Regions from separate parts of the Nocardia rhizosphaerae genome, predicted to be linked through region 1. Evidence: riboswitches for the same ligand, from Rfam matches in the RefSeq annotation. Region 1 holds a riboswitch; the other holds the start of a gene.
What was found. Region 1 has a riboswitch for S-adenosylmethionine ahead of ACFOW8_RS05140 (aminotransferase class V-fold PLP-dependent enzyme). Riboswitches for the same ligand answer to the same signal wherever they lie in the genome.
Positions count from the first base shown of each region.

Region 1 (3,396 bases):
CCGAAGACCAATCGGGCGCGTTCGGCCGGGTCGTCGGCGTCGACGGGCACATAGGCGGCGCCGCAGTAGAGGACGGCCAGGATCGTCACGTACAGCGCGGCGCTGCCGGAGGGCATCCGCACGCCGACCCGGTCGCCGGGGCGAACGCCCGCTGCGGTCAGCTCGGTCATCCTGGCCTCGATCGCGGTGATCAGCTCCAGGTAGGTGAGCACGACCGTGCCGTCGTCGATGGCGGGCGCGTCGGGGTGGGCGAGGGCGGTGCTGGTCAGGATGTCGACCAGGGTGCGCGCAGGCGCGGCCAGGTCGGCGCGCAGCAGCGGGTTGCGTAACCGGCTCGCCGGGTCCTCAGTGCGTGGCTCGAGCATCGTGCTCAGTCCACCTCTCATCGGTCGACCCCCATCGGTCTCGTCAGTTTTTTCACGGTTGGGTTACCGGAGGGCAAACGGGATGGTCACCGGATGCCAACGGTACTCGGGAGTTGCGCGGCCGGACGGCAGCGCGGGCGTGCCGCCCGGCGGTGTTCACGCGGGTGGTTCACCGAGTGCGGTGAGGGTGAGCCGGTGCAGCTGGCGCTGTTCGTCGGCGTCGAGGCGGTCGAGCACCCGCGCGGTGGCCTCGCTGATCAAACGGTCGGTGCGCTTGCATTGTTTGCGCCCGGCATCGGTGATCCGCAGCCGGTATTTGCGGCGATCCTTGCCGTCGCGCGTGCGTTCGACCAGGCCGGCGCGTTCCAGCGCGTCGATCAGCCGAACCACTTCGCTGCGGTCGATACCGAGCGCGTCCCCGACCTTCTTCTGGGTGAGATCGGCGTTCTCGGCGATGAAGGTGAGCACCCAGTGATCGCGCAGTGGGGCGTCGATCTCGGCGTGCAGTGCCTTGGTGAGCCGTCCGAGCGCGTACACCGGGTAGCGCGGCAGGCCGCGCGCGGAGTTCGGGTTCGTGGACATGGCGGCCACTCTAACAAATAGTGGGGGAACTCAATCATTTGGGTCGTCCACGGTGGGGTAGCTCGATCGTTGAAACATATGCTGATCAGGGGCAACCTGCGGGCAAGCGACGTCTCGGATCGGCGCGCCGGGCTGATGGTGTTGCGCGCGCACGGATTTCGGCCGCTCGGCAGATATCGGTGCGTCGGCGCCGATCCGGCGCGCCGGTCGGGTGGTTGACAGCGTCGCCGCTCGTCTGCCACTCTCGTCGGCAGGTCACGAGTACCAGCGTCAAGCCCCGGCTAGCTGGTCGGCAACCCTCCTCCGCGGTGGGGTGCTCCGGGTGACGACCTGGCCGCCGTCCGCAGTGGGCGCGGCAAGCGCGGACTCGCTGTTTTTCGGAATCGAGTCCATGAGCCGACGGGATTTCGTGATGACCGCAGTAATCGACCCCACCTGCGCCCTGGCCACCGTGTCCGGCGCCGACCTGCTCGTTCCGCTCGTGCAGGGCGGTTCCAGTGGTTACGCCAACTTCGACCTCGCGGCGAGCGCACCCGCGTTGACGCAGGTCACCGACCGTATTTCGCAACTGCTGCCCTACTACGCGAGCGTGCATCGCGGCGCGGGCTATGCCTCGCGGATCTCCACCGAGTGCTATGAGGCCTCGCGCGGCGCCGTCGCCCGGTTCCTCGACGCGGGCGACGACCAGGTGGTCGTGTTCACCCGCAACACCACCGACGCGCTGAACCTGCTGGCCGGGTGCGTGCCGGGGGAGACGGTGGTGCTCGATATCGAGCACCACGCGAACTTCCTGCCGTGGACCGCGCGCGGGCGCAGGGTGGTGCGGGCCGCCGGCACCGTCGAGGAGACGATTCGCGCGGTGATCGGCGAACTATGCAGTAAGCCAACGGCTTTGCTCGCGGTGACCGGTGCGTCCAACGTCACCGGGGAGGTGCTGCCGCTGGCGCGGTTGGCCACCATCGCCCACCAGTGCGGTGCGCGGATCCTGGTCGACGCGGCCCAGCTGGCGCCGCATCGCCGGATCTCGCTGCGCGAGAGCGGCATCGACTACCTGGCGTTCTCCGGGCACAAGCTGTACGCGCCGTTCGGGGCCGGGGTGCTGGTCGGCAGGCGGGACTGGCTCGACGCGGCCGAGCCGTATCTGGCCGGCGGTGGCGCTGTGCGCGAAGTCGGGACCGCGCGGGTGGACTGGGCCGCGGCACCGCAGCGACACGAGGCGGGCTCGCCGAACGTGCTCGGCGCCGCCGCCATCGCCGCCGCCTGCGACGCGCTCGCCGCCATCGACGCCACCGAACTCGTCGCGCACGAACGTTTCCTGGCCGACCGGCTGCGCGACGGTCTCGCGGCCGTCCCCGGCGTCGACCTGGTCCGCATCTGGTCCGACAGCCCGGACACGGTCGGCATCGTCTGCTTCACCGTCGCCGGGTACGCCCCCGGCCAGGTGGCCGCCTACCTTTCCGCCGAACACGCCATCGGCGTCCGCGACGGCCGCTTCTGCGCCCACCCCCTGTTGTCGCGCCTCGGCCTCGACGCCGCCCTGCGCGCCAGCATCGGTCTCGGCACCACCGTCGCCGACGTGGATCGCCTCGTCACCGCCATCGCCACCCTCGTCGACCACGGCCCCACCTGGACCTACGCCGCCACCGACGGCCACTGGAACCCGGTCCCGGAAACCCGCCCCCTCACCCCCGACTCCCGCGCGGGCGCGGCCCCCTGCCTCCTCGGCTGAGCCGTTCGCCGACGCGGCCACCCACCGGCCGCGTCGGCCATGAGCAATGGGTAACAGCCCCTCGGCAGGTCCCGATGAACGGCCCAAGGAACGCTCGAACCCGAGGGGATTCAGTGACTCGACCGATTCAGCCGCCCGATCCGTGGGCCCGTCCGCCCAGGCCACAGGACAAGAAGCGTCGCTGGCCGTTGATCGCCGGAGTCGGCGTCGCCGGATTCCTAGGGCTGGCTGCGATCGGCAATCTCGCCGACGACGGATCGTCGCCCGCGGCCGCGGTCACATCGACCGCGCAGACCACCGAGTCGCCGACTCCTGTCAGCACTTCCGCGGCTACTTCGGCCGTGGCGCCCGGCATCGCGACGATCGTGCCGACCACAACCGTCGAGCCGCCGGTGACCACCGCCGCGCCGACAACCACCGCCCAGGTCACACCGCCGGTTATCGTTCCCGGTCCGGCCGCTTCGGTGCCGCCGCCTCGAGCGCCAGGCGTCGCGGCCGTCCCCGAACCGGAAGCGCCTGTCGCGCCGAGCGCCTACTACCGGAGCTGCGCGGCCGCACGAGCGGCTGGGGTCGCCCCGCTCTACCGGGGTGATCCCGGCTATCGGTCCGGGCTCGACCGCGACAACGACGGTGTCGCCTGCGAGTAGGTAGGCCTCAGGCGTCGGGATCGAGCAGCCCGTGCGCTTCGAACCGGCCCTCTCGCGCGTCTCGCACCGATTG
Region 1 covers NZ_JBHSBA010000003.1:767,394-770,789, forward strand. Annotated here, with positions in the region: gene ACFOW8_RS05130 (Pls/PosA family non-ribosomal peptide synthetase) at 1-365, opposite strand, end outside; gene ACFOW8_RS05135 (MarR family winged helix-turn-helix transcriptional regulator) at 522-947, opposite strand; SAM riboswitch class IV at 1,201-1,315, shown strand; gene ACFOW8_RS05140 (aminotransferase class V-fold PLP-dependent enzyme) at 1,360-2,676, shown strand; gene ACFOW8_RS05145 (excalibur calcium-binding domain-containing protein) at 2,790-3,323, shown strand.

Region 2 (3,396 bases), 630 kb from region 1:
CATGTGAGTCACCGGTGAGCGCGTGCTCGACCAGCACCACATTGTCGAGGGTGGGGGAGAGCTCACCCCAGCGCTGCACCGCGAGCCGCACATCGGGGACGACGGCGCCGTTCTCCACGGTCACGTCCCCGATGGCGACCACGCCGAGTCGCCCGTCCGGCGGTGGCAGCGTGGCCACGCCGGTCGCGGGACGGGTGATCGGCGATTCGGTGCTCACAGTCACGTCGTCGCCGCCGCGAATCCGGCGCGTAGATCGGCCAGGATGTCGTCGATTCCCTCGATACCCACCGCGAGCCGCACCAGCCCCGGCGTGACACCGGCGGCCAGCTGCTCCTCCGGCGTCAACTGCGAGTGCGTGGTTGACGCCGGGTGAATCACGAGAGAACGCACATCACCGATGTTAGCGACATGGCTGTGCAGGCTGAGCGCGTCCACGAACTTCTTGCCCGCATCGACACCGCCGGCCAGCTCGAACGCCACGATCGCGCCCGCACCCTTGGGGGCGAGCTGCTTGGCCCGCGCGTACCAGGGCGAGGACGCCAGCCCGGCGTAGTGCACGGCTGTGACGCCCGGCTGTTCGCTGACGAACTTCGCCACCGCCTCGGCGTTGGCCACGTGCCGCTCCACCCGCAGGCTCAGCGTCTCGATGCCCTGCGCGATGAGGAAGGCGTTGAACGGCGACACCGCGGCACCGAGGTCGCGCAGCAGCTGCACGCGGGCCTTCAGCGCGAAGGCGGGCGCGCCGAGATCGGCGAACACCGCGCCGTGATAGCTGGGGTCGGGCTCGGTGAAGCCGGGGAACCTGGCCGCGCCGTCGGTGTCGCGCACGGTCCAGTCGAAGGTGCCGCCGTCGACGAGCGCGCCCGCCACCGCGGCGCCGTGGCCGCCGAGGTACTTCGTCGCCGAGTGCACCACGATGTCGGCGCCGTGGCGCAACGGCTGGATCAGGTACGGAGTGGCGACGGTGTTGTCGACGATCAGCGGGATGCCCGCCGCGTGCGCCACCTCGGCGATGCCGGGGATGTCGAGCACGGCGCTGCTCGGATTGGCGATGGTCTCACCGAAGAAGGCCTTGGTGTTGGGCCGGATCGCGGCCCGCCACTGCGCGAGATCGTCGGGATCCTCGACGAAGGTCACCTCGATGCCGAGCTTGCCCAGCGTGTAACGGAACAGGTTGTAGGTGCCGCCGTAGAGGTGCGGGCTCGACACGAGGTGGTCGCCCGCACCGGCCAGGTTCAGGATCGCGAAGGTCTCGGCGGCCTGGCCGGAGGCGAGCAGCAGCGCCGCGACGCCGCCCTCGAGCGCGGCGATACGCTGCTCGACCGCGTCCTGGGTCGGGTTCATGATCCGGGTGTAGATGTTGCCCGGCTCGGCGAGCCCGAACAGCGCGGCGGCGTGCTCGGTGTCGCGGAAGGTGTACGAGGTGGTCTGGTAGATCGGCAGCGCCCGCGCGTTGGTGCTCGCGTCGGGGGCCTGGCCCGCGTGGATCTGCTTGGTCTCGAAGGACCAGTTCTCGGGCAGCGTGGACTCGGTCATGAACGTTTCTCCATGGGTTGTTCGCCGGTGTGCGTCAGATGGGTCGGATCGACGGACAACAACACATAGGGGACCTCCTGCGATGCGCGCTTGCTCTCGACCTTCGAGAGCCCGGTCATCACCCGGAGCACCCCACCGCAGCTGGAGGGTTGCCGACCAGCGAGCCGGGGCTTGGCGCTGGTACTCATGACCTCGGCGACATCCTAACCGGATGGTGCGCCCATGCGGAAACTTCTCCCCGAAACGTCGCCTTGATCACTTTCGCCGGCGCGATCCCGGATCGGCGGGGCCGCGTGGTCTCGGTTACTCCTGGGTAGCCGAGTGGGGTGTCGGCGGGCCGGGGCGGCGGGGTAGGTTCGTCAAGTCCCGCACAGCGGGCCCTCCCGTCGCGGTGAGGGTGGGGGCAGCAGTACGCTCGTCTTGTTTGCACCACACGTCCCGCAGACAACGCGGGGCATATACGTTGTCTGTTGGAACAGCTGGGGTCCGCTCACAAGCGTGTTCGCCTGGCCGTGCAATGAGGGCACCATCCTAGGAGGACACGAAGATCCATGTCCAAGATCAAGGTTGAAGGTACCGTCGTAGAACTCGACGGCGACGAGATGACCCGGATCATCTGGCAGTTCATCAAGGACAAGCTGATCCACCCGTATCTCGACGTGAACCTCGAGTACTACGACCTCGGCATCGAGTACCGCGACAAGACAGACGACCAGGTCACCGTCGACGCGGCGAACGCCATCAAGAAGTACGGCGTCGGCGTCAAGTGCGCCACCATCACCCCGGACGAGGCGCGGGTGAAGGAATTCGGCCTCAAGAAGATGTGGCGCTCGCCCAACGGCACCATCCGTAACATCCTGGGTGGCACCATTTTCCGCGCGCCGATCATCATCTCGAACGTGCCCCGCCTGGTTCCGGGCTGGACCAAGCCGATCATCATCGGCCGCCACGCCTTCGGCGATCAGTACCGCGCCACCGACTTCAAGGTCTACGAGGCCGGCACCGTCACACTGACCTTCACCCCGGAGGACGGCAGCGAGCCGATCGTGCACGAGGTCGTGAAGATGCCCGAAGACGGCGGCGTCGTCATGGGTATGTACAACTTCAAGAAGTCGATCGAAGACTTCGCGCGCGCCTCGCTCAACTACGGGCTGCAGCAGAACTACCCGGTCTACATGTCGACGAAGAACACCATCCTGAAGGCCTACGACGGCATGTTCAAGGACACCTTCCAGGAGATCTTCGACACCGAGTTCAAGAGCCAGTTCGAGGCGGCGGGCCTGACCTACGAGCACCGCCTGATCGACGACATGGTCGCCTCCTCGATGAAGTGGGAGGGCGGCTACGTCTGGGCGTGCAAGAACTACGACGGCGACGTGCAGTCCGACACCGTGGCACAGGGCTTCGGCTCGCTCGGTCTGATGACCTCGGTACTGCTCACCCCGGACGGTCGCACCTGTGAGGCCGAGGCCGCGCACGGCACCGTCACCCGGCACTACCGCCAGCACCAGCAGGGCAAGCCGACCTCGACCAACCCGATCGCGTCGATCTTCGCCTGGACCCGTGGGCTCGAGCACCGCGGCAAGCTGGACAACACCCCCGAGGTGATCGGCTTCGCGCAGGCGCTCGAGGACGTCGTCATCAAGACCGTCGAGGGCGGCCAGATGACCAAGGATCTGGCGCTGCTCGTCGGCGGCGATCAGGGCTACCTGAGCACCGAGGAGTTCCTCGGCGCGCTCGACGTCAACCTGGCGCGTGCGCTGAAGAGCTGACAACTCGACCCGCCGATCGGTTCGGTCGACGTGCGATCCACGTCGACCCGACCATCGAGTCAGGGAGTTCGCCCGGCCCGGTGATCGG
Region 2 covers NZ_JBHSBA010000003.1:1,394,605-1,398,000, forward strand. Annotated here, with positions in the region: gene metX (homoserine O-acetyltransferase MetX) at 1-223, opposite strand, end outside; gene ACFOW8_RS07950 (bifunctional o-acetylhomoserine/o-acetylserine sulfhydrylase) at 220-1,536, opposite strand; SAM riboswitch class IV at 1,618-1,728, opposite strand; gene ACFOW8_RS07955 (NADP-dependent isocitrate dehydrogenase) at 2,088-3,308, shown strand.
Region 2: linked by a shared signal. The riboswitch ahead of ACFOW8_RS07950 (bifunctional o-acetylhomoserine/o-acetylserine sulfhydrylase) and the one ahead of ACFOW8_RS05140 (aminotransferase class V-fold PLP-dependent enzyme) in region 1 are both predicted to bind S-adenosylmethionine.